Linked DNA regions of Flocculibacter collagenilyticus. The protein of the gene in region 2 interacts with the protein of the main gene of each other region in a pairwise test. Links are inferred from orthologs where the notes say so. Each region holds a gene or a part of one and is shown on either strand. Other genes may lie near its edges. The genes, in order: HUU81_RS02560, ftsB and ftsL.

Evidence for each region.
Region 1: the proteins of ftsB (region 2) and HUU81_RS02560 interact in binary tests that used the Escherichia coli proteins (3 or more experiments, as listed by UniProt). The link is inferred for Flocculibacter collagenilyticus from one-to-one orthologs.
Region 3: the proteins of ftsB (region 2) and ftsL interact in binary tests that used the Escherichia coli proteins (3 or more experiments, as listed by UniProt). The link is inferred for Flocculibacter collagenilyticus from one-to-one orthologs.

Annotation. Positions count from the first base shown.
Region 1 is NZ_CP059888.1:580,031-589,353, reverse strand. Bases 6,488-9,323 are described here. They hold HUU81_RS02560 (cell division protein FtsQ/DivIB), read right to left. Parts: upstream 8,372-9,323; coding sequence 7,604-8,371; downstream 6,488-7,603. Other genes in these bases: HUU81_RS02555 (D-alanine--D-alanine ligase), read right to left, coding at 8,421-9,323; ftsA (cell division protein FtsA), read right to left, coding at 6,488-7,601. In the rest of the region: preprotein translocase subunit SecA, read right to left, coding at 1-2,411; HUU81_RS02585 (M23 family metallopeptidase), read right to left, coding at 2,545-3,465; HUU81_RS02580 (DUF721 domain-containing protein), read left to right, coding at 3,500-3,973; lpxC (UDP-3-O-acyl-N-acetylglucosamine deacetylase), read right to left, coding at 4,033-4,944; cell division protein FtsZ, read right to left, coding at 5,041-6,261; more of ftsA, read right to left, coding at 6,366-6,487. UniProt on the Escherichia coli protein: Essential cell division protein. May link together the upstream cell division proteins, which are predominantly cytoplasmic, with the downstream cell division proteins, which are predominantly periplasmic. May control correct divisome assembly.
Region 2 is NZ_CP059888.1:3,143,875-3,155,175, forward strand. The notes cover bases 4,054-7,006. They hold ftsB (cell division protein FtsB), read right to left. Parts: upstream 5,696-7,006; coding sequence 5,411-5,695; downstream 4,054-5,410. Other genes in these bases: truD (tRNA pseudouridine(13) synthase TruD), read right to left, coding at 4,054-4,111; ispF (2-C-methyl-D-erythritol 2,4-cyclodiphosphate synthase), read right to left, coding at 4,139-4,615; ispD (2-C-methyl-D-erythritol 4-phosphate cytidylyltransferase), read right to left, coding at 4,630-5,349; HUU81_RS13995 (hypothetical protein), read right to left, coding at 5,838-6,353; HUU81_RS14000 (hypothetical protein), read right to left, coding at 6,447-6,893. Also shown: HUU81_RS13955 (peptidoglycan DD-metalloendopeptidase family protein), read right to left, coding at 13-888; HUU81_RS13960 (YqaA family protein), read right to left, coding at 973-1,551; HUU81_RS13965 (protein-L-isoaspartate(D-aspartate) O-methyltransferase), read right to left, coding at 1,548-2,186; 5'/3'-nucleotidase SurE, read right to left, coding at 2,236-3,000; more of truD, read right to left, coding at 3,005-4,053; HUU81_RS14005 (phytanoyl-CoA dioxygenase family protein), read right to left, coding at 7,038-7,832; HUU81_RS14010 (TolB-like translocation protein), read right to left, coding at 7,930-8,775; HUU81_RS14015 (hypothetical protein), read right to left, coding at 8,826-9,512; eno (phosphopyruvate hydratase), read right to left, coding at 9,656-10,948; HUU81_RS14025 (CTP synthase), read right to left, coding at 11,163-11,301. UniProt on the Escherichia coli protein: Essential cell division protein. May link together the upstream cell division proteins, which are predominantly cytoplasmic, with the downstream cell division proteins, which are predominantly periplasmic.
Region 3 is NZ_CP059888.1:564,202-572,735, forward strand. Bases 2,834-5,832 are described here. They hold ftsL (cell division protein FtsL), read left to right. Parts: upstream 2,834-4,172; coding sequence 4,173-4,493; downstream 4,494-5,832. Other genes in these bases: mraZ (division/cell wall cluster transcriptional repressor MraZ), read left to right, coding at 2,834-3,236; rsmH (16S rRNA (cytosine(1402)-N(4))-methyltransferase RsmH), read left to right, coding at 3,236-4,180; HUU81_RS02515 (penicillin-binding transpeptidase domain-containing protein), read left to right, coding at 4,493-5,832. In the rest of the region: HUU81_RS02490 (hypothetical protein), read left to right, coding at 95-1,477; HUU81_RS02495 (SDR family oxidoreductase), read right to left, coding at 1,519-2,436; more of mraZ, read left to right, coding at 2,778-2,833; more of HUU81_RS02515, read left to right, coding at 5,833-6,322; murE (UDP-N-acetylmuramoyl-L-alanyl-D-glutamate--2,6-diaminopimelate ligase), read left to right, coding at 6,312-7,808; murF (UDP-N-acetylmuramoyl-tripeptide--D-alanyl-D-alanine ligase), read left to right, coding at 7,808-8,534. UniProt on the Escherichia coli protein: Essential cell division protein. May link together the upstream cell division proteins, which are predominantly cytoplasmic, with the downstream cell division proteins, which are predominantly periplasmic.

The DNA.
Region 1 (9,323 bases), 2.6 Mb from region 2 along the record:
TTATACTCTTGCTTAGGATTCTTTTGTGCATAACCACGTAAATGAATGCCTTGACGCAAGTGATCCATTGCCGCCAAATGATCTTTCCAATGCTGGTCAAGACTTTGTAACATGATTGACTTTTCAAACTGACGTAACACACTTTCGCCAACCATTGTTTCTTTCATACGATATACTTCAACGATTTCAGCCAAAATGCGCTCACGCAGCTTTTCTTCAAATAACTTATCGTCTTCATCTAGCCACTTTTGAATAGGCAAATTAACCGCAAAATCAACGCGGATACGCTCTTCAAGGCCTTCAATATTCCACATTTCATGCAATGACTGTGGTGGTATATATTGATCGATAATACTGCTCAGCACATCCTCACGAATTGCACTAATTGTTTCGCTAATATCGCCTTCATCAAGTAGCTCATTACGTTGCTGGTAAACCACTTTACGTTGATCATTAGCAACGTCATCAAACTCCAACAATTGCTTACGAATGTCAAAGTTACGCGTTTCTACTTTACGTTGTGCATTTTCAATTGCTCGGTTAACCCAAGGGTGCTCAATGGCTTCCCCTTTTTCCATACCTAGCTTGCGCATCATATTCGCAACACGTTCTGAAGCAAAGATACGCATTAACGGATCTTCCATTGATAAATAGAAACGAGACGAACCTGCATCACCTTGACGACCAGAACGACCACGTAGCTGATTATCAATACGACGTGATTCATGGCGTTCTGTACCAATAATATGCAAACCGCCAGCATCTAATACTTGCTTGTGACGAGCTTGCCATTCTTCTTTTATCTTCGTAGCTGCTTCAGGCGATGGATTTTCCAGCTGAGATGTTTCAAGTTGCCAATTACCACCTAATACAATATCGGTACCACGACCAGCCATGTTGGTGGCGATCGTTACTGCACCTGGACGACCTGCATCGGCAATAATTTGTGCTTCTTGAGCGTGGAACTTAGCATTTAGCACACTATGTTTGATTTTTGCTTTGTTAAGAATATTTGATAAATACTCTGAAGTTTCAATCGATACCGTACCCACAAGAACAGGCTGGCCGCGTTCTTGGCAGTCACGAATATCTTCGACGATCGCATCGTATTTTTCAGCTGCCGTTAAATAAACCAAATCCGCTCTATCATCTCTAACCATAGGCTTATTGGTAGGCACAATTATCGTTTCTAACCCATAGATCTGCTGAAATTCGACCGCTTCTGTATCAGCTGTTCCTGTCATGCCAGATAGTTTGTTATAAATACGGAAGTAATTCTGGAATGTAATTGATGCAAGTGTTTGGTTTTCATTTTGAATTTTCACACCTTCTTTAGCTTCAACTGCTTGGTGTAAACCTTCAGACCAACGACGACCTTCCATTGTACGGCCAGTATGCTCATCAACAATAATGATTTGATCGTCTTTAACAATGTAGTCAACATCTTTTGTGAATAGCTTATGCGCACGAAGTGCAGCGTATACGTGATGCAATAACGAGATATTTGCTGGCGAATATAAAGAGTCGCCCTCTTCCATTAACTTTCTTTCAACCAAGATTTCTTCAACACGTATTTGGCCACGCTCTGTTAAGAAAACTTGTTTCGCTTTTTCATCTACCGTGAAGTCGCCGTCGCCTTCAACCCCTTCTTCATCTTCTTTTTCTTGCTGCTCTAGCAGTGGAACAATAAGATTAACCGCCTGATAAGATGCAGAGCCGTCTTCAGTAGGCCCTGAAATAATTAATGGAGTACGCGCTTCATCAATTAAAATTGAGTCTACTTCATCAATAACAGCAAAATTAAGTGGGCGCTGTACACGATCATCTGTGCTAAAAGCCATGTTGTCGCGCAAATAGTCAAAACCAAACTCATTATTGGTGCCGTAAGTAATGTCAGCCTGATAAGCCGCTTTCTTATCGCCGCCCATCATGTTCGGGATATTACAACCAACGGTCATACCAAGGAAATCAAACAGCGGTCTGTTTGTATCTGCATCGCGCTGGGCTAAGTAATCATTTACCGTGATAACATGCACACCTTTACCAGACAGGCCATTTAAGTAGGCAGGTAAAGTAGCCGTTAACGTTTTACCTTCACCTGTACGCATTTCAGATATTTTACCTTTATGAAGTACAATACCGCCTATCAGCTGTACGTCAAAGTGGCGCATGCCAAATACACGCTTACTCGCTTCACGTACAACGGCAAATGCTTCAGGCAATATCGCATCTAAGCTTTCGCCTTTGCTAATACGCTCTTTAAATTCTGCGGTTTTTTGCTTTAGCTGATCGTCTGACAGTTTTTCTAAATCTGCTTCTAACGCGTTGATTTGTTCTACAACTTTTCGTAAAGACTTTACGTATCTGTCATTACGACTTCCAAATAATTTTTTAAAAAGTTTACCTATCATGTTTCTCAACCGTTAACCGCTGCACTTTTGGCAAGTGCTTAAAGCATTTTATTAGAGTTATAAATAAAGCAATCGGCCAGTAAGGCCGATTGCAAGATTCTGTCGATAAGGACGATATTAGCGCTGTGTCACGTTATTTCGTTCGTCGGTGTACATATTTCAAAGGATCAAGCTGCTGGCCTTTGCGAATAATCTCGTAATGTACATGAGGACCAGTGGAACGTCCAGTGCTGCCCATTTTAGCGATTGTCTGACCTTTTTCCACTACATCGCCTACATTTACTAAGATTTTTTTGTTATGGCCATAACGAGTTTTCAAACCTTTGCCGTGATCAATCTCGATTAGTTCTCCATAGCCAAACCTTTCGCCAGCCCACGTAACTACTCCAGACCCCGTGGACACTATATCAGCCCCTTCTTTACCTGCAAAGTCGATCCCTTTATGCATCGCTGGCATTTTAGTGAATGGATCTTTACGCATGCCATAATATGATGACAGCCAGCCTGAACTAATTGGCCTACCCGAAATATAAACACCATCTTCAATATGGTGATTGAGGAGGATAGATTCAAGTAGCTGCATCTTTCTTTCTTGATCATCTAGTGTTAAGACCATGTCATCCATTTCAGATATCATCGTAGAAACATCAACCGTAACTTCCTCTGCCGTACTTTGTGCTGGCCCACCTAGTGCAAGTACTTGTTCAAAATTAAATTCATCTTGAGGAATATCTGCCACTTCTGCGAGTTTTTCGCCAAATGCATTAAGTCGGTTAATTTGGCCTTGCACCTCAGCGAGTTTTAGCTTCATGGCTGCAAGTTGATGCTTGGCTTGATTTTTTAAAGCAATGAGGTCATTTTTTTGGATGCTATATTCTTCTTGAGATGCAAGAAGTTGCTGATGAACCCGCTGAGATTCGCGGTAATTTGACAAACCACTACTAGCAGCAATAATGACTGTGATTAGCGCTGCAAAAACGATTAGCGTCTGCGGTTTTGTTAACCTAGACGAAAATCTTAGATTCTTACCACGATAAAAAACTGTTAAACTCATATATATAAACTTGTTGATTCCGCAAGGCTCATCCATGCATAAGCAGAATACACCTCAATCATTAACTCAATTGCTAGGAACAAAAAGCAACACCCTTAGCTCTTTTGCAGTTAAAGGGGCACTATTAAATCGCTTTACTGATTTTCTAGCAAAATATGTGTTCGAAAACACTGGATTAAACATATCTGATACATGTCAGGTTAGCAATTATCGCTCAGGAATGCTAGTTATTGAAACCTTTTCACCCGCCGTTGCAATGCGCCTTAACTACGTAAAAGGCGGAATTTTAACAGCTTTTCGCACTGAATTTATTGCAGAATTAGCTAACATAGAAATTAAAGTGGTACCCAAAGAACAGCTCAAAATAGAAAAAGAACCTGATTTACCACCTAAACACCTTTCTCAAAATGCGGCTAATGCATTACGCGATGCTGCACAACATGTACCTGATAGCTTGAAAGAAAAATTAGAACGATTAGCAGCGCTTGCTGATAAAAATAAATCATAATGAGCAAATACAAAAAAAGGAGCTTTCGCTCCTCTTTATAAGAATCTATAACTCAACAACTAGGCAGTTTGTGCCGCCAGAACCGTTTTAGGTGCATCCGCTGCATTTTCAAAGGTAACAAATTCCCATGCATCTTGCTGGCTCATTAACTCACATAACAACAAGTTGTTTAGGGCATGGCCCGACTTATACGCTGATACTTCACCCAATAGGGGATGGCCCGCCATATACAAGTCGCCAACTGCGTCCAATATTTTATGCTTTACAAACTCATCATCATAACGCAAGCCGTCTGTATTAAGTACCTTGTACTCATCTAGTACAACGGCATTATCCATGCTGCCACCAAGCGCTAAATTATTAGCATGTAAATACTCAATATCATGCATAAAACCAAACGTGCGCGCACGACTAATCTCATTAATAAAGTTTTGCGGTGTTACACTCAATGTCATTACTTGTTGAGACTGCGAAATAACTGGATGATCAAAATCAATCGCAAAATTAATCTTAAACTCGTTTGCTGGTTTGATTTCAGCCCACTTATCGCCTTCTTCCACACGAATAGTGCGCTTAACACGAATGAATCGTTTCGCACTATTTTGCGCTTCAATACCTGCTTGTTGAAGAAGATAAATAAATGGTAATGAGCTGCCATCCATAATAGGGATTTCTGCTGAATCAACATCAATCACTAAGTTATCAATAGCAAGTGCAGATACGGCCGCCAGTAAATGCTCGGTTGTGGATAAACGAACTCCTTGTTCATTAACCAAACACGTACACATGGTCGTATCACCAACTAGCTCAGGCGTTATTTTAAACTCCACGACAGGATCAAGATCAATACGACGGAATACAATACCTGTATTTTCCGGCGCAGGTCGGAGAGTAAGCGTAACCTTTTCTCCCTTATGAAGACCAACTCCTGTTGCTGTTACTGATGTTTCGACTGTACGTTGTTTAATCATACAAACCTTATATAAAAAGTTGTTTATATTTTAAGCATCACTTATAAAGTGGCGGCGTATTATATAAAAAACTGCACCAATCTGCAAATTTACCAATTAATCCGCTTGTTTTCTCAAAAATGCTGGAATATCAAAATAATCCGCATCAGCATTCGGCGACGTTGCTACATTTTGCGAAGACACAGGTTGCGCTTGCATTTGTGGCTGTGCCTGAACTTGTTGCTGAGGCACCGCTGTTGTACGTTCTATAATTGGCGCAGCAGAACTGTTATCGTACGAACCTGTCGCTTTATATTCTGGTACTTTGGTTTCTACTGGCTTTGAAGCCATACCAGACACCAATTGAATATCTGGCTTTGCTTCACCGCCAATTCCCGTTGCAACTACAGTTACGCGCAGTTCATCAGTCATTTCAGGATCGATAACTGCACCTACCACTACCGTTGCATTTTCTGATGAGAATGCTTTAACCGCATTACCAACCGTTTCAAATTCTTCAATGCTAATATCCATACCAGCAGTAATATTAACTAAAATACCTTTCGCACCAGACAAATCAACATCTTCAAGTAATGGGCTAGAGATAGCCGCATCCGCCGCTTCTTCAGCACGATCTGGGCCACTTGCAATACCGGTTCCCATCATTGCGGTGCCCATTTCAGACATAACCGTTCGAACATCCGCAAAGTCGACATTAATTAAGCCTGGGCGGGTAATTAGCTCTGCAATACCTTGTACCGCACCTAGTAATACGTTATTTGCCGCTTTAAACGCATCAAGCAAACTAGTGCCTTTACCTAACACTTTTAAGAGTTTGTCGTTAGGAATGGTGATTAATGAATCAACATGTTGAGAAAGCATATCAATGCCCTGCTCAGCATAATTCATGCGCTTTTTACCTTCGAAAGGAAATGGCTTAGTAACAACGGCAACCGTTAGTATTCCCATTTCACGCGCTACATCAGCAACAACTGGAGCTGCGCCTGTACCTGTTCCACCACCCATGCCTGCGGCGATAAAGATCATATCTGCGCCTTGCAACGTTTGGCGAATTGTTTCACGATCTTCTTCTGCTGACTGACGACCAATTTCCGGGTTTGCACCAGCACCTAATCCTTTAGTAACGTTAGTGCCTAATTGTATAGTGGTGTTTGCATTTGAATTTCTCAATGCTTGCGCATCAGTATTTGCTGTTACAAACTCAACACCTTCGATTGTTTGTTGAACCATATGTTCAACTGCATTACCACCGCCGCCACCGACGCCGACTACTTTGATAATTGCTTCTTCGCTATGATTTTCCATTAACTCAAACATAGACCTACTCTCCGTTACTTTGCTTACTAATTTTATTAAACTTTAATATTCTTATATGCTGTTAGACTGCTCGCTATTAATAGCAGCATCGACTTTCCGTTTAGTTAAAACTCACCTTTAAACCAGCTAGAGATGCGATTAACTAGACCACTCATACCTTCCTGTTGAGTAGCATCCTGACGACTTAATCCTTGCTTTTCTTTGCCATATAGCAGTAAACCGACTGCCGTTGCATAAGACGGGTCATCAACATAGTCGGTTAACCCTACAATGTTGGTTGGTGCTCCTAAACGCACTGGCATTTGGAAGATTTCTTCAGCAAATTCGATTGCGCCTTCCATTTTTGCCGTACCACCTGTTAATACAACGCCCGCTGCAATTTGATCTTCAAGTCCACTGTTACTAATTTCCTCTGCAATCAATTCAAAAATTTCTTGATAGCGCGGCTCCACAACTTCAGCTAGCGTGTGGCGCGACATCGAACGAGCTGGTCGACCGCCTACACTTGGTACTTCAATATTCTCTTCCATGCTAGCCATACTTCTTACTGCACAAGCGTATTGCACTTTAATTTGTTCAGCATGACTGATTGGCGTTCTAAATATTTTGGCAATATCACTGGTAACTTGATTACCTGCTACAGGGATAACTGCAGAATGCCTTAATGCGCCATTTGTAAAAATTGCAATATCAATGGTGCCGCCACCTACATCAACAACGCAGGCACCCAGTTCTTTTTCATCATCGGTTAACACCGCATAGCTTGATGCAAGTGCACTAAATATCAGTTGATCAGCTTGCAACCCACAGCGCTCAATACATTTGACGATGTTTTTTGCCATATCATTGGCACAACTAATAATATGTACTTTGGCTTCCATTCTTACACCAGACATGCCAATTGGGCTTTTAATACCTTCTTGCATATCAACCGAAAACTCTTGTGGTAAAACGTGTAATGTACGTCGCTCAGCCGACATGGGAACTGACTTTGCAGCATGGATCACGCTATCAACATCTTCTTGCGTTACCTCTGCGTCGTTAATGGGTACCATGCCATTTTCGTTTTGGCATCTAACATGTTTACCTGATAGCCCCAAAAACACAGATGAAATACGACAATCAGCCATTAACTCTGCTTCATCAATTGCGCGTTGTACCGACTGAATCACCAAGTTTAAGTCGTTTACACCACCCTTATCCATGCCATGTGACGGATGTGCACCAACTCCCACAATGCTTAGTTTATTGTCGGGCGTAATTTCCCCAACTAACGACACTATCTTCGATGTGCCAATATCTAAGCCAACAATTAAATTTCGTTCAGTCACTTTTGACATGTTTAACTCTTTTGTAATTCTTCATTATTTGACTTCCATTTCACCGCTAATCCTGTGTCGTATCGTAAATCGACAACATCAATTTGCGCATTATTATGCGTGGATATAGTGGGATATAAATCTATAAACCACTGAACCCGCTCTACCGTTTCTTTCTGCCCTAATTGCAATTGAATGCCATTACTTAATACAACTTGCCAAGCAAAACGCTCTGACAATAACAACTCTTTAATCTCAAAATCATTAATTTTGAGTAATGCATTTAACCCTTTAAACTCTCGCCACGCGTCGATTTCACTACCTTCTGGGCCAAACAATTTAGGTAATAAACGTTGCTCTGGTGCAATTGGCGCTGAAAATACTTCACTATTTACGTTTAATAACAAGTCGTTATTCCAAATCGCAACAGCTTGTTGCTCAACCACATAAATATGTAATTTACCCGGCCACTGTTTCCTAATTGAGGCGCTGTAAATCCATGGTAGTGCCTCTACTTGCTGCTGCACCTGATTAACATCTAGGTCAAATAAGCTGGTAAATTGCTCTGGTGTAATGGCTTGTGTGATCATTTCTTCGTTAGTATGGTGCCGTTCACCCATAATAATAATTTCACTAACCGGCGCGTCTCCGCCCTCACCTAACCAAAAAACCACTTTTTGACCAACATAAGTAAGCCCTACCAATACAACAACAAAAAACATCACCCCTAGCCAAAATGACCAGTTTAAGTAACGCGACTTCGCCAATAGCATTGGTAGCTGCTTATCCATCCTTATTTACACTCACTGTTGAGTGGTAATTGCAAAACGTGAATTAAGTTCAATTATTTTTACCTTTAACAATTGCCATACACAGCTCGCTAAACGACAATCCATAAGCCGCCGCTGCCATTGGCACTAATGACTTCTCCGTCATCCCAGGAACTGAATTCACTTCTAATAAGTACATATTTCCTTGTTGATCTTGCATAGCATCAACTCTGCCCCAGCCCTTAGCACCAACCGCTTTAAATGCACGCAATGCATGTTGCTGTAATTGTTTAGATTGTGCGTCTGGTAAGTCACAAGGACAAAAATACTCTGTATTTGATGACTGATACTTAGCACTGTAATCATAAAATTGGTGCGGTGTACGCATCTCGATCACGGGTAGTGCCTCGCCATTGAGGATTGATACAGTAAACTCTCTGCCTTCAATCCATTGCTCAATCAAAACTTCCTCATCAAACTTAAATGCCTGCTCAATTGCTTGATGTAATGAATTCACAGAGTCAGCCATCGCCATGCCAATACTTGATCCTTCATTGGCAGGTTTCACCATCACTTTGCCGCCTAGCTCAGCCAACAATTTAACGCAATCAACGTTTTCATCTTTTAGTGCAATACCGTAATTTGCCGTAGGTAAACCTAGTGCAGTGAAAATATGCTTTGTTCTCACTTTATCCATGGCAATAGCCGAACCAAGTACATTTGAGCCTGTGTACGGTATACCTAAATGTTCCAACGCCCCTTGGATTGAGCCATCCTCGCCCCCACGGCCATGCAAAACGATCATGACTTTATCAACTTTTAAGGCTTTTAATTCTTGTAAATCACGCTCTGCGGGGTCAAATGCAATAGCATCAACACCAACTTTAAGCAGTCCATTTAAGACAGCGTTACCAGACTTTAACGACACTTCTCTTTCAGCAGAGTTTCCACCTAAAAGCACTGCAATTTTGCC
Region 2 (11,301 bases):
TGATCTAAATAACTAACGTTTCGGCAAATACTTCAAAGGATTGACGGATTTGCCTCGGTATCTAATTTCAAAATGCAACCTTGTACTGGCTGCATCGGTACTTCCCATATCTGCGATATGTTGTCCTGCTTTAATTTGCGCTTTTTCACCAACCAATAATTTAGCGTTATGTGCGTAGGCGCTTAAATAATCATCATTATGTTTAATAATGATTAAGTTACCATAACCTCTTAATGCGCTTCCTGCGTATACTACTTTTCCATCGGCAGCGGCCAAAATTTGTTGACCTTTTCTTCCTGAAATATCGATTCCTTTATTACCACTTTCACTATTAGAAAATGGCGATATCACCTTGCCTTTAGTTGGCCAAATCCAACTTCTAATCTTGTTTGACTTTGATTTAGTTGGCTTTTTATCTGGTACTGAATTTACAGGCTTACTATGACCATACTCCCCTCTTTTTGTATCCGCAAGTTTTTTTTGATTATTTTTTGAGCTAACATTTGTACTCCCACTTGGGGCAGTAGCTTTTTTATTTACGCTTGGTCTTTGAGTATGGATTTGTTTTTTTTGATTTTTTTTCTGGGCGTATTGTGCTGCACTTTTGGTGGTTAAGTTCAGTACTTGCCCGGGATAAATTCGGTAAGGTTTATTGATGCGATTAATCGCCGCTAAGTGTCGAAAGTCAACACCTGCCCGCCACGCAATTGAAAAGAGTGTTTCACCTTTTTTTACTACATATTTATCGCTGCGAATCGAATTTTTCTTTCGAGTAATATTCGCTTCAGAACCTGACGAAACAGCAACCACTGGCGCAGGAGTATGGCGTTGCGAGCATGACGCTAACAGTATGACTAACACAATAAGTATGCTGTAGTGTTTTATCACGCTATGCAAACTCCCAAACAATGACTTCTACTCATCAGGTTCTATCGTTTTTTCTTTACGATATTTCACCAACTTAAAGTTAGGCTATCGGTAAATCAAAAAGGCGACTACCGCCAATATAATTACACTCCAACCAATCACATCAACGTAACGTCTTAACTTATGTTCCATTTCAGCTCCGCCCCAACGCATTAAACCTGCCACTAAAAAGAAGCGTAAACCGCGGCTCACAAACGATGCAACAATAAACGGAATAAACAACATATTCAGCAAGCCTGCGCTTACTGTAAATAATTTATACGGAATAGGTGTAAAACCTGCTAAAAACACCACCCAAATTCCCCACTCGGTAAACCAAGCAAGAATGGTGTCGAACTTATCAGTGTAACCAAAGCTTTCTATCATCGGTGCGACAACTGGCTCGAATAAGGCATATCCCAACAAATAGCCTACTGCGCCACCCAGCACAGAAGCAACGGTGGTTAATAGTGCATAGTGCCAAGCGCGATGCGGCTTAGCGAGCGACATAGGAGCCAGCATCACATCGGGTGGAATGGGAAAGAAAACAGACTCCGCAAATGTTAGGCCTGATAAGTAAGCAGGGGCATGTCTATGCTTTGCCCAACGTAACGCTAAATCATACAAATAGGTGAACAACTTCACTTTAATTCTCCTGGTACTAACGGCACAAACCTAACTGATTCTACCTGTGTACTTTTAAATTTATTGCCTTCGCGTGTAATCACTTCAAGCACCTGAACATCAGCCCCAACGGGGATCACTAACCTGCCACCTTCCGCCAATTGTTGTAATAATGCCTCAGGCACGGTAGGTGGAGCGGCGGTAACAATGATGGCATCAAATGGCGCTTTTGACTCCCACCCCTGCCAGCCATCGCCATATTTAGTTGAAATGTTATATAAATCGAGCTGCTTTAATCTACGCTTTGCCTGAAACTGCAATGTTTGAATGCGCTCGATACTGCAAACGTGTTCAACTAGTTGCGCTAATATAGCGGTTTGATAGCCTGATCCCGTGCCCACTTCAAGCACGTTCTTTTTCGGCCCATCTTCAAGTAACAGTTCAGTCATTCTTGCTACAATGTAGGGTTGTGACAGTGTTTGCCCTTGTCCTATTGGCAATGCCGTATTCTCATACGCTTTATGCGTGAGCGTTTGCGGTAAAAATATGTGCCTAGGCGTATTAGCGATAGCGCGTAATACGTGACGGTTTTTTATACCTTCTCGTTCCAGCAGTTGGGCAAGCTGCTCAGGACTCCTAGGGGAGTTATTATTCATGGGCGAATTCCATTTTTATTCAATCGCAAGGTTAGCTAACCGAGCCCCCTTACTGTGTATTACTGAAATCTACTTCGCTCATCCAGTTTGCTAAACTTTCAATGCTATTGTAAGCCGTCATATCAACGGTTAATGGTGTGATAGAAGCATAACCTTGGCTAACTGCTTCAAAATCAGTGCCTTCTCCTGCGTCTAGCTCCGAACCTAGCGAACCATACCAATAAATTGCACGACCCCAAGGGTCAACCTGTGCAGTCATTGTTTCTGCTTTATGTCGCTGTCCTAATCGCGTGACTTTAACACCTTTAATCTCATTTAGCGGCACATCGGGCACATTTATATTTAAAATTTGATCAGCAGGTAACGGATGTGTTCGTAAACGTTGAATCACTTTAACGGTGACTGCCGCGGCGGTTTCATAATGCTTTTCTTCTTTACCAACTAGCGACACAGCAATAGCTGGTAACCCCATATGACGCCCTTCTGTCGCGGCGGCTACCGTGCCTGAATACAGTACATCATCGCCTAAATTAGCACCGTGATTAATACCCGCCACGACTAAATCTGGCTGACCGTCATATAACTGGTTAATGGCCAAATGTACACAATCTGTGGGGGTACCATTAATCGATGCAAAACCATTTTCAAGCATATGCACGCGCAATGGGTTTAATAATGTTAAAGAATTACTGGCACCGCTACAGTTTCTATCTGGGGCAACCACTTTTACATCGGCAATGGTAACAAGCGCATCGTATAACTTTTTTATTCCCGGAGCATGCGCCCCATCATCATTACTTAATAAAATTCGCATAAGGTTAGCTCTTATTATATTGAGATCTTAATACATCACTGTAATCGCTGTAATTTATCGCTTCTCTTAATAAGCTGGTTGCAAAACAGCCAGACGGTAAGGTAAATGATAAAACAATGCTGCTATCGTCTATTTTTTCATAGGTAAATGTCAACGGCTTCAATATGACACGTCTTCTGTCATTACCCGCTCGTAACGCATCTAGCCCAGCGATCCACGCTTGATAATCAGTAACGGCTGATTGCTCTATGGCGCCAGCATCATCTTTAGCAAAGGCTAACTCGTTACCTACTAACGGAGCTGACAAACAAATCTCTTGTTTAGCGAGGCGTTGTAACGTTGGTTCATCAAGCGGTGCAGCAAAATATGAATTAACATCGGGGAACATAAACAAATCGCCTTCTAACGGCGAAGTCAGCACATTTTGCTCGGCGCGCTTACTTACAATTAAATTAAATAACCAAGAACGTGCCGCTGAAATCACTAATCCGCGCAGCTTTTTATCACGAATTGCTTCACCTGCGAACATCCGCTCTGCTAGTTGTAAATTATTACCTTCAATACCAAAGCGTTGCTCACCAAAATAATTAGGCACTCCGAGTGACTCTATCAGCCCTAGGCGGCGAACCAAGGCTGTATAATTTTCAATGTCGCGTATGACTAATGTGAACTTATTACCCGACAAACACCCAGTGCGAAGCTTCTTTTGATGCCTTGTGTGCTCAATCACTTTAATCGTATCAGTAGAAAAAGCGTCCCAATCTAATTCTTTCTTAATCGGTACTGGCACACTAAACCACTGACGCGTTATTGCATTCCTGTCTTTTAATCCTGCGTAGCTCACATCACGAATTTTCACGCCAGCAAATTTTGCTAACTTTTTAGCGACAAATTGCGTGTTTTCACCGATTTTTTCAATATATAAGCAAACATGTTCGCCTTCGCCAGTTAGCTCAAAGTCGAGCTGTTCTTCAACCCGAAAATCGTCAGGATGACGTCGAATAACACCTGTAGCTTCAGGTGTACCATGTAAGTAAGCTAATTGATTAAATTGTTTTTTAAAATCGAAGTCACTGTCGTCGCTGTTATGAGGTTGCTGCGAGTTAGCCATGGAAATTGCCTTAAATATATTTCAAAATTATAGTGTTGTAACTAGCACAACAGCATGCGCTGCAATACCTTCTTTACGACCTGCAAAACCGAGCTTTTCGGTTGTTGTTGCTTTCACATTGACTTGATCAATCGCAACATTTAAACACGTTGCGATTTGTTCACGCATCGCCACAATATGCGGTGCCATTTTAGGTGTTTGGGCAACAATCGTTAAATCTACATTACCTACTTGGTAGCCTTTCTCTTTGACCGACTCGACCACCTTTTGCAACAAAATGCGGCTGTCTATATTTTCAAACTCTGCATCGGTGTCAGGAAAATGCTTACCAATATCACCTAATGCGACTGAACCTAGCAGTGCATCGCATAAAGCGTGCAGTGCCACATCACCGTCTGAATGGGCAAGCAACCCTTCATGATGCGGTATTTTTACACCACCAATCGTGATGGGACCACTACCACCAAATTTATGCACGTCGTAACCATGGCCAATTCTAATCATTGGATATTGTTCCTTTATTCATCTTGCATTAAAAATGCAGCCAGCTTTAAGTCGACTGGTCGGGTAATTTTAATATTTTCAGCGCTACCTTCAACAAGTGCCACTTTCTCCCCAATATATTCAATGGCTGATGCTTCGTCGGTAACGGCAATGTTATGTTTCATTGCTTGCTCAATTGCATTACATAATAGTTCGCAGGGAAAAAGCTGGGGTGTAAGGGCATGCCATAACTCTGAACGATCAATCGTTTTATTAATGGTAACGCTACCATTCACCGTTGTTGCCTGTTTCATCGTATCTTTTACAGGAGCCGCTAAAATACCACCATATTGATTATGTAAGCATGTTTGAATTAACAGCGAGATATCTTGATTATTCACCAATGGCCTTGCGGCATCATGCACCAATGCCCAAGTATTTTGCTCGGTTTTTGAATAGTTAGGAGAGTTAAGAATAGTGTTAAGTGCCGATAATACCGAGTCTGCTCGCTCTTTACCGCCAGACGCAACATGAACGCGTGGGTGATTGGCAATAGCGAGATCTGCGTAGTAGGCATCACCGTCAGAAATAGCAATTACAATATGATCAACTTCAGGCTGATTAAGTAACTTTTCTACCGTATGCTCTAAAATTGTTTTGTTTTGCAGCATCAAATACTGTTTAGGTATATCAGCCTGCATTCTTGCCCCAACGCCAGCAGCTGGAATAACGGCAATAATCTGTGTTTTTTTCATTATGATCGTTATAAATTGAAAGTGAAAAAGTAAATGGGTGGGTCGTATAAGTGACTAATCGTTAATAACGCCCCTCTGGCGGAATAATTCTAAAAAAAGTTTCACCTTCTTTAATTAGCCCAAGTTCATTACGGGCACGCTCTTCTATTCCTTCCGTGCCAATTGTTAAATCGGCGACATCTGCCGCAAGCAACTCATTGCGTTTTTGTAATTCTTGATTGCTTTCAACTAGCTTATTTACATCGCCTTGGTACTTTTGATAGTCCTTAACGCCGTTATGACCAAACCATAACCGATAGGCCGAGAACAATAAAATAACCAGCAACACAATATTGAACAAGCGCATTGGTTAGGCCATCCCCATAAGCAATTATTATTAGATAGGTAAATAGTAACGTGGATAGAAAAATATACAAAGCGGAAAAACACTAGCGGCAGTACTTAAAGGCGATTTCCACTGCCGCGTTTCATGACGATTTATTCAAGTTTTAAAATAAAAGCACTTTGCGAATATCATTGATGTATGTATTGTTAGCAATATAACGATCACTCGCTAACAAGTTAAGAAACACTATGCTTTCATTCGTGTTCATCGTTAAGTTAATACCGTAGCCACTTTTATCATTTTCACTATATTTAACCACAACGGTGATAACCTGCTCATTTCCTTTGGAAACTACTACAATAAACGGCTTGATTATTTGCCTATTGTTTAAGTACGTTAATGCTTCAAAGGCTAAGTTAATACGCTCATTTTCAGTGCTTAATGAGCTCAAAAGCTGTCTGAATTTACGTGCAATCTTAGAGGCATCTTGTCTTGTACGAGATACATCTTTAGCATTATGGTTTTGCAGGATTTCAAACCGGCAACTTTGTGGTCTAAGATTTTGCTTAATCTCTTGAATACATGCTGTAATATCAGCTTTCTGCGTAACCAAACTTTTAGCATGTAAGTTGAACGATGCGATGGCTAACATGCTCGTTAACAGAATTGAAAAGCGCATGGTTAATTTCTTCCTTATTAGAGTTTCCACTTATTGAGTAGCTAGCTGTAAAACAAATTCATATTTGTTGTGAAAGAGTACTTCTGAATTATATTAGTCACTATAGTCCCACATAAGTACATATTTCTTTGATTTAGTGCGTAGAAGGAATTCACCACACCAATCATCATATGCGGGATGTTGTAGTGCAAGAACACTTTCAATTTCTGCAGTATTGATCAGATTAAATATCGGAGTCTTTCGAAAATGAGTAGAATATAGATTAATGAACTTCGCCACCGGAAATTCATAAAGAGTAAAATTTCGGATAAATTCTTCTACCCCTAGTTTTTCGCAAAAAAAGCATCGTGGCATTTCCTCAAAAATGGAATATGCCAGCAAAATATCGTCTGCCACATCGCCATTACTTTCTATTAAAAAAACATTATTTGCATATTCAATGTGTCTATGTATCGAAACGGAAAGTCGTTTTAAAGAGTCTGTATATAGCCCGTGTAACTGGTATTCCTCAAATAAGTTTTTGAGTCCTTTGTTATCCATAGATAATCCAACTTTTATATAAGAAGTGTCATACTTCAGCTCTGTCATTGCTCATTAGTTAATGTAATGATATTTAACCGCATTACATTAAGCCTGAATCGCGGGCGATTTTTCTATAACATTTGAACTCTATTATCTCTTCACCTACCTTGCTGTCTCACTTACTGCGTCCATTGCCATATAATTAGACTTAAGCGCTATGGTGTTGTTCAATGCAGTGGCGTTTTCAAGCTTGTTTAGTATTTCACTATCAGGCAAGCATTCATTATCTAAGAATTTCACAAATTCTAAAATGGGATCACAAAATAATATATCTAATGATAATCGGTTCATGCCATATATTCCTCGGTGGATCATATTTGCGCTAAATACCAATAAGTCGCCTGCCTGTAAGCTAACTTTCACTCCAGCAGGTAAACTTTCGTAATTTTTACGTCCACATTGCTCTAAGCGAACATTCAACTCTTCACGAGTGTCCCAACGCTTGTGGGTTTCGGGTATTAGTTCTATGCCTGGCTCATCCATTAGGGGGATCCTAAAATGAAGCACATTAGCGCCTGAAAGCGCTGATTTTTGCTCCTCTACAGACAGGTGATATTGCGGATCCCTATGCCAGTAATTCCTTTGATCAAGATTTACAGGATCAAAAAATAGCTGCGTATTCATAAAAGCAGGACAAGTCCCCATAATCTCAGTAACCCTGTCCATCAGCTTATTGGAGCCAATAAACTTGAATAACCGCTCTCTTGCAGGCTTCTCAAGATGTTTTTTAGCTGTTAAATAAGCCGAGTTTACTGCTTTTTCCTTATAGAATTTGGCATTTTCCTGCTTCCATGATCGATGGAACTGCATAATCACTTCACGAAGATTATGGAGCTCTTGTGAGGTAAAAACTTGCTTGAAAACTACATATCCCTTCTCTTCATAATCACTATCCATAAAACATCTCTGCCTTTTATATCTAAAACAATTAAAGAGGCTGCTAGGCGATAAACAACTTAATCGCCCTGAATTTAGATAAGTTAAATATCACTCATTAAATTGGCTTAAGCGCCTTAATTACTTGTGCGTCGACCCAATAAATATCAGCTTTATTTCCGCCATATGAGCGAAGAAAGAAAAAATACTTCCCATCGGGCGAGACACTGCCATAGGCATCTTCAAATTCTGAGTTGATTTTATCACCCAAATTGATGGCTGCTCCCCATGAGCCATCATCTTTACGAAATGAAATATATAAGTCACTACTTCCATACCCTCCCTCGCCTTGGTCATCCCATATCAAGTACGACTCATCAGGCGCAATAAAAGGATGAGCATTCCAATCTCCCATTTTAATATCTATTGCCTTGGGAGCTTCACGCTTGCCATCTATAAACCGCGAGTAACGAATTGGTCCCGACTTACTCGCTTCATCAAAATAGTAAGTGCCAGAAGACGAAGCAGTAAGCCGCATAATTCTATAATCTTCAAATGGCGCCCCTAAACTTTTCACATCAGACCAACCTGTATCAGTTCGCTCTCTATACTTTTTACCTAAATGCATAACCTTACCGTCAGGAGAAATAAATGGTTCTCCCGATTTAGGAGATATAACAGACTCAATCCATTGATTACTCTTATATTGAACAACAACTAACGTATTACTTTTATGTTCTCCGCCTCTTCTGCGTATATAAAACTCATCTAATTGAGGAGGAATAGCGTAAGCACCTTCTCTATATTCTGTTTGAATAATATCTGGAGCAAATAATTCAGGAGTTGAACCAGGTGGCTTTTGCCCTAAGTAAGGACCTTCAGGTACGGACGATACTCTTTGGCTATAAACCCCACACCCTAATACCACTAATGAAAATAAAAAAACAATAGAAATACGCTTCATGATTTTCCTTATAAGTTTAACTAGTCACATTTATATCTACCCTCTCAAGCCTAATTAACCAGTTTTAGCGGCTTTGAAGGGGTTTTCCAGTTTATGCGTGTAGTAAGAAGCAGCTCGCGCAACGTTAATGCGCGAGGTGACGTTTTTAATTGATTGTTCCATCTATGACCACAACACGCAGCGGTTAAAATGGCTTTTACGGGTTTTAATAATCTTACTTGCGTACTGTTTATTTGAGCATCGCTTGTTTCATCGATTAACGGCTTTGCTAAGCAATTATCCGTCTTGAACCAGCCATACTGATTTAAATGAATACGTGTACCGTCTTTGGCGATTTGATCTACAGAGTCTAGCGCAATAGTTTCTGTACCATGATCAACCACACTCAGTGGCACTATCATGGCCAGTACGGCATGATGTTGATAAAACTGGCTGACGACATCCGATGTTTGTTTTGTTGAAGGGCAATGCTTGGATTGTTTGGCAAACCATGACGCGTTTTCAGAATCTAGCTGTAACGGTGTTTCAATATTTAGTAATGTTTCTGCCGCACGCTTTACGTAATGCGGTAAGCTAGCACAGCGTTTTTTTAAAGAAAGGTGGTTTAAGTTTGGGTCATTGATTAATGAGAAAAGTTCTCTTTGGTACAGCGCATTGCACAGCTGAGCATATCTGAGTTGCTCGTATTTATCGTGCCATAAGTGCTGTTGTTGTCCGTAGAGATCGTGTTGTACCAAAACTTATCCAACGAGTGTTTAAATTATCAGCTATCTCTAAAGTAATATATTTTAAGCAAAAAGAGTATAAAAAATAGCAATAAAGCCGCAAAAGCGGCTTTATTCATTAAGGCTTACCCAAAAAACTCTGGGTGAACTAAGTATTACTGACCTTTAATTTCAGTGCGGCCACGGTATACCGCTTTGTCTGCTAACATTTCTTCAATTCTTAATAATTGATTATATTTAGCAACACGGTCAGAGCGACAAAGTGAACCTGTTTTAATTTGTCCTGCTGCAGTGGCGACTGCTAAGTCAGCAATAGTGGCATCTTCTGTTTCGCCCGATCGATGAGAGATAACAACAGTGAAACCTGCATCTTTCGCCATACGAATCGCTTCTAACGTTTCTGTTAATGAACCGATTTGGTTAAATTTAATTAAAATCGAGTTACCAATACCATTATCAATACCACGTTTAAGAATTTTCGTGTTGGTTACGAATAAATCATCTCCCACTAACTGCACTTTATCACCAATTTTATTGGTTAAGCTTGCCCAGCCATCCCAATCAGATTCATCTAAACCATCTTCAATCGATACAATTGGGTACTTTTGAGTAAGTGCTGCTAGGTAGTCACCAAAACCTTCTGAGTCGAATACTTTGCCTTCGCCTTTTAGGTCGTATTTACCATCTACATAAAATTCAGATGCCGCACAGTCTAACGCTAGTGTAATGTCTTCATTCATTTTATAGCCAGCACGTGCAACGGCATCCGTGATCACAGCTAACGCTTCTTCATTAGAGGCTAGGTTTGGTGCAAAACCACCTTCGTCACCTACCGCGGTACTTAAGCCTTTTTCAGTAAGTACTTTTTTCAGCTGATGAAAAATTTCTGCCCCCATACGTAGCGCTTCGCGGAAGTTTTTAGCGCCAACTGGCTGAACCATAAACTCTTGAATATCTACGTTGTTATCAGCGTGCTCGCCACCGTTTAAAATATTCATCATTGGCACAGGCATTGAATATTCACCAGCTGTACCGTTTAGCTCGGCAATATGTTCGAACAGTTGCACACCTTTATCTTGTGCAGCGGCTTTTGCTGTAGCAAGAGATACCGCTAAAATTGCATTTGCGCCTAATTTGTCTTTATTTTCAGTGCCGTCTACTTCAATCATCGCCGCGTCTATCGCTTTTTGATCATACGCATTCATGCCAATTAGTGTATTAGCAATTAGATTGTTAACATTGTCGACTGCTTTTAATACACCCTTACCTAAATAGCGTGCTTTATCGCCATCACGTAGTTCTAGTGCTTCACGTGAACCTGTAGAAGCACCTGAAGGTGCACATGCTCTGCCCCAAGCTCCGCCTTCTAAATATACTTCTGCTTCCACAGTTGGGTTGCCGCGTGAATCCATAATTTCACGGCCTAGCACTTTTACAATCTTCGACATCTTATATTCCTCTGTATCTTGTAGGGTAGGTATTTTTATCTATACCCGTGCCACTTGAAGGTGCTGCGTTATTGGCTGTACGCCTTAATACCCATCACTTAGTTTATCTAAGTTCATGATAATTCAGTTGCTTGTCGCCTACCTGCCTCTTCATTGCTTGGGGTATATTAAAAAAGCCGTGTCGAGAAGTACACGGCTTTTAATTTAATTATTGCTATGAGTTAAAAAGTTCTTTTTGCGCTTGCCCGGCGGCGGCAACAAACCCTTCAAATAATGGGTGTCCGTCTCGTGGCGTAGAGGTGAACTCTGGATGGAATTGCGCAGCCACAAACCAAGGATGATTTGGGTTTTCA
Region 3 (8,534 bases), 2.6 Mb from region 2 along the record:
TTAATTAATTTGTATAAAAAGTGGTTATTTATCTTGTGGTAACCTATTAAGAGAGATAATTTTCACATTTCGGAGTTAAGTGATGGTAAACAGAATGAAATTTTTAAGTGGGTTTAATCATTATTCTGTGCAACAAAAAATACGCCCCATAGCACTAGCAGTATTATCAATAGGGTTAATATCGTGCGGTGGTAGCAGTGATTCCTCTACTAATAACACAGCAACAGTAGATGATAATTTCACGCTAACAACAAGCCAATTAAAGGTCTACAAACAAAGTACGGCGTTTAATGCGCCTATAGCTGCTTGTGTGACAAAAACGGAGTGCACGTTAGAGCAATTACCATTAATTGGACAGCGTGAAACGAATCCTTCTATATCAACGATAATGGAGCATGTGGTTGTTTCCCATGATTGGATGGGGCAGCGTTTTGAGCAGTTTTTACAAGCTATGCCGAGCGATATTCTGAAATTATTAGGCTCAGTAACCGCAATTGTAATTTCGAATGAGGTAAGGCCCTCTCACTACCGTGGAAGTACCGGGGCGATTTATCTTGATCCAGCCACACTTTGGATAAACGACGACGAACGAAAAACGATCAGCGTCGCACCGGATTTCCGCTCAGAATTCGGTGCTAACTTACAGTTTGATAGATTGTGGCGATACACTATTGCTGATGAATATGCGTGGCAATCTTATTCGTTAACAGAAGATACTGAGCGTTCCTTTAACGATGCAGTACTGCAAACAACATGGTTGTTATTTCATGAGTTAGCGCATGCTAATGATTGTATGCAATCGAGTGCTTATGGTTCACTCAATAAGTCGGCAACGTTTTCAGCTAACTTTGATCAGCGTGTTGCACTTGGTGAATGCACTTATCAAATACTAATGAACGAATCTCCGCTGCAGTCGGATGTTTGGTATGGCTTAGCTAATGTGTTATATCAAGGTGCAGACTCTACGGCAGAACAAAATGCTTTATCTCCTTATGAAGTGGCTGATCACTTTTCTTTAGACATAGCAAATGATACCTACAGTTATTCTAGTCCGTTAGAAGATGTAGCCATGGCATTTGAAGCGGTTATGATGAAGCTTCATTTTAATGCCGAGCGTGATATGGCGTTTGTGGCTAAATTCGATACATTTAGTTGCGAAGGCGTGCAAGTTAAGTGGGGGCAAAGGAATCGTCTAGCACAAACGGAAGTGTGGGACCGCGCTAAGCGCGTAACACAAATCATGCTACCTAGTATTGATTTAACTTCGTTAGAAAGTGAGCTAAATACGGCCACGAATAGTGTTACACAGATACCTACTGAACAAAGCTGGTGCGAATTATCAGTAAATGATGGGGCAATAATAGGTAAGCAGCAAATGTCTAACAGTGCCTACCACGCAGCGAAATCTGCACAAGATGAAGTTAAATATGAACGCTTCATTGCAGACCAGCTAAAAAACCAAATTAAGTTGCATTAGTGGCTATTGAGGCGACTTAAGAGCAAAAGCGTAAAGCATTTTTACGCTTTTGACTTATTACGTAAATAACGCTCTATTTCGCTAATATAGCCAGCTTGATATGACGGAAACTGCAGCTGATAACCAGCCTCAATAATTAAGCGATTATCACAACGTTTATTCATATTTAGGTCAGTGTGCTCGTTGAGAATTGTTGACTCAGGGTAATGTGAATGCATAAGTTGTTTGGCTAACCATGAAACCACATCATACTTTTTGGCTGGGTTATCGTCACTAGCTAAATATAACGGCGCTAAGGAAGCTTGTTGCGAGTGTGAGTTGATTAAGAACCTCAATACGCCTACACAGTCATTACGGTGAATGCGATTGGTATAAGCATGTGGATTGGCTTTCTCTGTTATTGCTTTTTTTTCATCAACTTGTTTAAGTAAGTGATGTCTGTTTGGCCCATAGATGCCAGAAAAGCGAACAATGGTATTAATCGTGTTACTAGTGCCAAAATTTGTAATAAGTTGCTCGGCTTCTAATAAGATCCGTCCGCGATAATTGGTGGGATTGGTCGCAGATTGTTCATTAACCCACTCGCCAGCATTTTGCGAGTAAACACTGGTTGAAGAAATAAAAAAAACCTTTGGCGTATGTTTCTTAACACTGGCTGCATTCTGCTGCAGTGCGCTCAGTAAATTTGTTAATCCTTGAAGATAAATCTGTTTATAACCTTTCTCGCTTCGTTCAGTGGGGGTAAGAATTACGACGACTTGATCAAAAAATGTAGACTGTGTGAGCAAGTCAAACAGCTCTATGTCTTTGGTAACATCACCATACAACATCTTAAAGGACTGAGCTGGATGCTGAGTTGATCTTTTTAACCCAGTTACACAATAACCGTCTGAGTGTAACGCTTTCCCTAAGGCAGTACCGATATCGCCACAGCCAACAATCAAAATGTTTTCACTCATACCATATTTGCCTTCTTTTAAGTACTAAGGAGTTGTAGAAGCTGTTTAGGATAAAATAGATTTGTTTTTTATTTATCAGTTTTTTGTGTAAAAACTCGTCTAATAAAATCTTAAAAAATCCTCTCCACTTTTTACCACTAATTTCAGCAACTTCGTTGTAAGCCGCAAAAAATAAGGGGATATACACTTTAAAATAGCGGCTTTTGGCTTGACAATATAGTGACTAAGTCCCTAAACTGTGTCTTAGTGGGAAAAAGTGGATCATAGTGGATCTGATATCTCAATTTCAACCCACAGTAAATGAATAAATAATCAATATAAAAATCAATAAGTAGGAAAATATGCTGCGCGGAGCAAGCTCTCTTTCAATCGACAGTAAAGGCCGAATGGCGGTACCCACCAAGTACCGTGATTTGCTAATGGCTGACTGTGATGGAAGTATGATTTGCACAGTAGATTTACATCAAAGCTGCTTATTACTTTACCCCCTAACCGAATGGGAAGACGTAGAAGCGCAATTACGTCGTTTTTCCAGTATGAATCCCCATGAAAGACGCATTCAACGAGTATTATTAGGTAATGCAGCTGAATGTGACATGGATAAAAATGGCCGCCTATTATTACCAGCAACATTAAGACAGCATGCGAACTTATCAAAGCAAATTATGCTGGTTGGGCAACTTAATAAATTCGAAATTTGGGACGAGCAAACTTGGCAAGATCAATTAAAAGAAGATATTGATGCCGAGATGAATGGCGAGTTCGAACTTTCTGACAACCTTCAAAGTTTCACTTTCTAATGACCAGTCAACAATCTCATATTTCTGTTTTACTCGAAGAGTCGATAGAGGCTCTTGCTATTTCTCCTGACGGCATATACATGGACGGAACCTTTGGTCGCGGAGGTCATTCTCGTGAAATTTTATCTCATTTAGGTGACGAAGGCCGTTTGTATGCCATCGACCGTGACCCTACCGCGATAGAAGCTGCAAAGCAATTTGCTAATGACCAGCGCTTCTCAATTACGCACAGCGCATTTTCTGCACTTGAACAAGTAGCGATAGATAATGACATTTGCGGCAAAGTTGATGGAATTTTGCTTGATTTAGGTGTTTCCTCTCCTCAATTAGATGAAGCCGATCGTGGTTTTAGCTTTATGAAGGATGGCCCACTTGATATGCGCATGGACACTTCTTCAGGTGAAACAGCTGCCGAGTGGATAGCTCATGCTGATGTAGAAGATATTTCATGGGTGCTGAAAACGTTTGGAGAAGAACGTTATGCGTGGCGTATTGCTAACCGCATTGTGGATACTCGTGAAGAAAACCCAATTACCACCACAGCACAATTAGCAAAGCTAATTAAAGATGCATCACCCACTAAAGAAGACAAAAAACATCCTGCAACTCGTAGTTTTCAAGCGATCAGAATTTATATAAACAGCGAGTTAGATCAAATCAAAACAGCACTGGAAGCGGCACTGGCTGTACTAAAGCCGGGTGGAAGACTTGCCGTCATTAGTTTCCATTCGTTGGAAGATCGTATTGTTAAACAGTTTATGCGTAAACACAGCAAAGGCGATCCAATACCTAAAGGTCTGCCTTTAACAGAAGAGCAAATTCAACGTAATTTGTCGTTAAAAACGATAGGGAAAGCCATTAAACCATCTAAAACGGAAATAACGACAAATAGCCGTGCGCGCAGCTCCGTTCTCAGAATTGCGGAAAGGTTGTCACATGCCTAAAAAAATAAGACAACCCCATCTAGCAATTGAAGTATTGAGAGATTTAGGTAAGCGTAAGCTTACCTTGGGGCTTTTATTTTTAAATGTGTTGGTAGCAATTGCGATTGTGCAAACGTCGCATTTAAGTCGCCAGCAAATTATTCAGCAAGATAGTTTGTTACGTGAAAAAGACAATCTAGATTTAGAGTGGCGCAAGCTGTTATTAGAGCAGCGTGCATTAGCTGAGCATAGTAGAGTGATGCATTTAGCAGAAAAAAAGCTCAATATGCATTGGCCATCTGCTGATGAAGAAGTTGTAGTAAGGTTACCCTAATGGCTAGCGCTAAGATGACCAAAACAAAACAAAGCAAACAACCTATGGTAATAGGTTGGCGATTTGTGACGGTCATGGTGGTCATCAGTGTGGTATTTACCGCGTTAGTTGCTCGTGCAGCTTACCTTCAAGTAATTGAACCAGAAACACTGCGTAAAAAAGCGGACTTACGTTCTTTGCGTGCTAAATCAAAAGACGTAATGCGAGGCATGATCACCGATCGCACTGGGCGAGAATTGGCAGTGTCTATTCCAATGAATGCGATTTGGATAGATCCTAAGCATATCTTTGACTATGAAGTAACGGGCGATTCTGCCATAGATCACCAAACTAAAACGGAATTCCTCCAACAACTAAAAGACAGTAAGCGTTGGCAAGCGTTGGCAGAGGTATTAGGCTGGAAATGGCAAACGCTATACGACAAATTAGTGGCAAATCAAAACAAACGATTTATTTACTTAAGTCGTCAAGTTACACCTGCAGTTGCCAACTATGTTGATGAGCTTGATTTAACGGGCGTCTATCAAAAGCAAGAAGCAAAACGTTTCTATCCTACTGGTGAAATCTCTTCTCACTTAGTCGGCTTTACCAATATTGAGGGTAAAGGGTTAGAAGGCATTGAAAAATTATACGATGCGCACCTACAAGGTGAATCCGGATTACGAAAAATAAGGAAAGATGCCAAAGGCAGGGAAGTGGAGGTGCTGCAAGAAGAAAAAGCAATTCCTCCTGAAGACATTGCGTTAAGTATTGATCAAAGAATTCAAGCACTTGCCTACCGCGAACTAAAGTCCGCGGTAGCGTCGTTTAAGGCATCGTCCGGATCTGCAGTGGTGGTGGATGTAACCACCGGTGAGATTTTGGCAATGGTAAACAGCCCATCGTTTAACCCAAACAACCAAAACGAATTCAAAGTTAATACCAAAAAAGAACGCGACCATTTTTATTATAAAACCCGAAACCGCGCTGTAACTGATATTTTTGAGCCCGGCTCAACATTAAAACCATTAGCGGTGTTAAGCGCCTTAGAGTTTGGGTTAATGGAAATTGATGGGGTTGTAGATACGCACCCAGGCTGGCTGAGAGTTGGCGGACAACGCGTGTCAGACTTACCTAAAAACTACGGCAAAATTTCATTAGAAACGATTTTACAAAAATCCAGCAATGTGGGGGTTGCTAAGTTGGCGCTGGGCGTACCCAAAGAGCACTTGCTTGATGCCTTTTATCATATGGGGTTTGGTTCAGATACTGGAACAGGGCTGCTTGGTGAAAGCAGTGGCTTGTTTGGCGATCGTACTCGTTGGTCAGATTTTGAAATAGCAACCTTATCGTTTGGCTATGGGATAGCAGTGAGTACTGCTCAGTTGGCAAGAATGTATAGCATATTGGGTAACCACGGTGTTTCTTGTCCACTGTCTATTTTAAAGTTAACCAATGAACCGTACTGCGAACGTGTGGTAAGCGAAGAGAACGCACAAGCCTTATTAAATATGATGGTGTCGGTATTAGATGAAGATGGTACTGCCCCGAAAGCAAAAGTAGAGGGATATCGTATTGCAGGTAAAACGGGCACTGCGAAGAAGGCTGCCGCTGGCGGGTATGGTAACGAATATGACTTGTCGTTTGCTGGTGTTGGGCCTGTTAGTAATCCTCGTTTAGCTGTTGCGGTAGTGGTGAATGAGCCCGGCGGCGATTACTACTATGGTGGTGAAGTGGCTGCACCGTTGTTTTCAAAAGTGATGACAGGCGCATTACAAATTTTGAATGTTGCGCCTGATGATAAACAGATCACAACCGTTGCTAGCACAGGAGGTCGTCGTGGAAACTAGTTATCTTCCTATAGTTACGATGCGTTCTTGGTTGAACGGGTTTGCTATTGAAGCGCCAGAAATCGCCATTAATAATATTTCTGCTGACTCACGTAGTATTCGTCAAGGTGATTGTTTTATAGCGCTATTTGGAGAGACTACAGATGGTGCGCAATTTATTTCACAAGCAGTCAAGAAAGGTGCTGTGGCAATTTTGGCATCGTCAAATTGCAATATTGACTATCAAGGCGACATCCCTGTTATTGAAGTCGATAATTTAGAAAAAATCATTGGTGAGCTAGCATCTGCATTTTATCAGTATCCCACAAGTAAAATGAAGTTAGCAGGTGTTACCGGCACAAATGGTAAAACAACAACCGCATTTTATATCGCTAGCATCGTTGATGCGATGGGAAAATCAGCAGGACTGATCGGCACGCTTGGGCAAGGCATGTTAAATAATCTAGCGCCTTCGCTAAATACCACGCCTGGTGCAATCGAGCTACAACAGCAACTGCATGCACTTCAGCAACAGCATTGTGAGGTGGTTGCGATGGAAGTGTCTTCTCATGGCTTGTATCAGCACCGAGTAACAGGGTGTCAGTTTGATACGGTGATATTTACAAACCTAAGCCGCGATCATTTAGATTACCACAGCACTATGTCTGAATATAAAGCGGCAAAAAAGCGTTTATTTACAGAGTTTAATGCGGCGAACAAGGTAGTCAATATCGATGATCCGGTAGGGCAAATGTGGTTTAACGAGTTTAAACAACAACCCAACGCAAAGCTTATTGCATTCGGTTGTTGGCAGCCGGAATTAGAAGCCGAATATTATGTGTGTTATTCCGATTTATCGTTTACGCAAGCGGGTATTGCCACAACATTGAAAACATCTTGGGGTGATTTTCAATTAACAAGCCCAGTGTTTGGCTTATTCAACTTATCTAATTTAGTTGCTGCAATTGCCACACTTGTTTCAATGGGGTTTGACATGGCAACGGTTATTGAAAACTGCCAAGAGTTGACTTCTGTAGCTGGGCGTATGGAAGTATTTAAAGGCGAACAAGGTGCTACGGTAATTGTTGATTATGCACATACACCAGACGCACTTCTATCAGTATTGTCAGCGGTGAAAGAGCATAGTTATAAGAAAATATGGTGTGTATTTGGTTGCGGTGGAGATCGGGATAGCGGTAAACGTCCTCTCATGGGCAGTATTGCCCAACAACATGCTGACTTTATTGTAGTGACGAATGATAACCCTCGTACAGAACAACCTGAATTAATTATAGATGGCATTTTAAGCGGCATGAAAAGCGCTGGAAATGTGATGATAGAACCCGATCGTCAAAAAGCAATATGGCAGGCATTTCAATGTGCTGATGACGACGATGTAATAGTAGTTGCCGGTAAAGGGCATGAGGATTATCAAGTGATAGGTGAAAAAACGGTTTCGTTCAACGAACGTGCAATTGTTGCCAGTTTAGTCTGGGGAGCAGCCTAATGATAAAAGTAACATTAGCGTGGTTAGCTAAAAAGCTAGACGCAAAATTAGTCGGAAAAAATCGCGATATCGAGCACGTTAATACTGACACTCGAACATTACAACAAGATGAACTTTTTATTGCATTACGTGGGCCTAATTTTGATGGGCATAACTTTGCTGATTTAGCGGTAGAAAAAAAAGCGGCGGCAATTGTGGTTGATCATCAATTAGATATCGATATTCCGCAACTTGTGGTGGCCGATACAAAGTTAGCACTAGGCCATATTGGTAAAGCTATTCGTGATGAAGTTAACCCAAAAGTGATTGCAATCACAGGAAGTGCAGGTAAAACCACAATCAAAGAAATGACCACCGCGATTATGAGTCGCAGGGGAAATGTACTTTCAACTAAAGGCAATTTTAATAACGAAATTGGCGTGCCGCTTACGTTATTACGTTTACAGCCAGAGCATGATATTGCTGTGGTTGAGTTAGGCGCAAATCACCTTGGTGAAATTGCATACACCACGTCATTAGCCAGCCCTGACTACGCGTTAATTAGCAATGTTGCTGAAGCACATTTAGAAGGGTTTGGTGATATACACGGTGTAGCACGCGCAAAAGGGGAAATTTTTACGGGTTTACCTGAAGGTGGTATCGCAATTTACAATGCAGACAGCGAGTTTGCTGATTATTGGCAGCGCCGTTTAAGTGACAAGAAGGTACGCACTTATGCGATCAGTG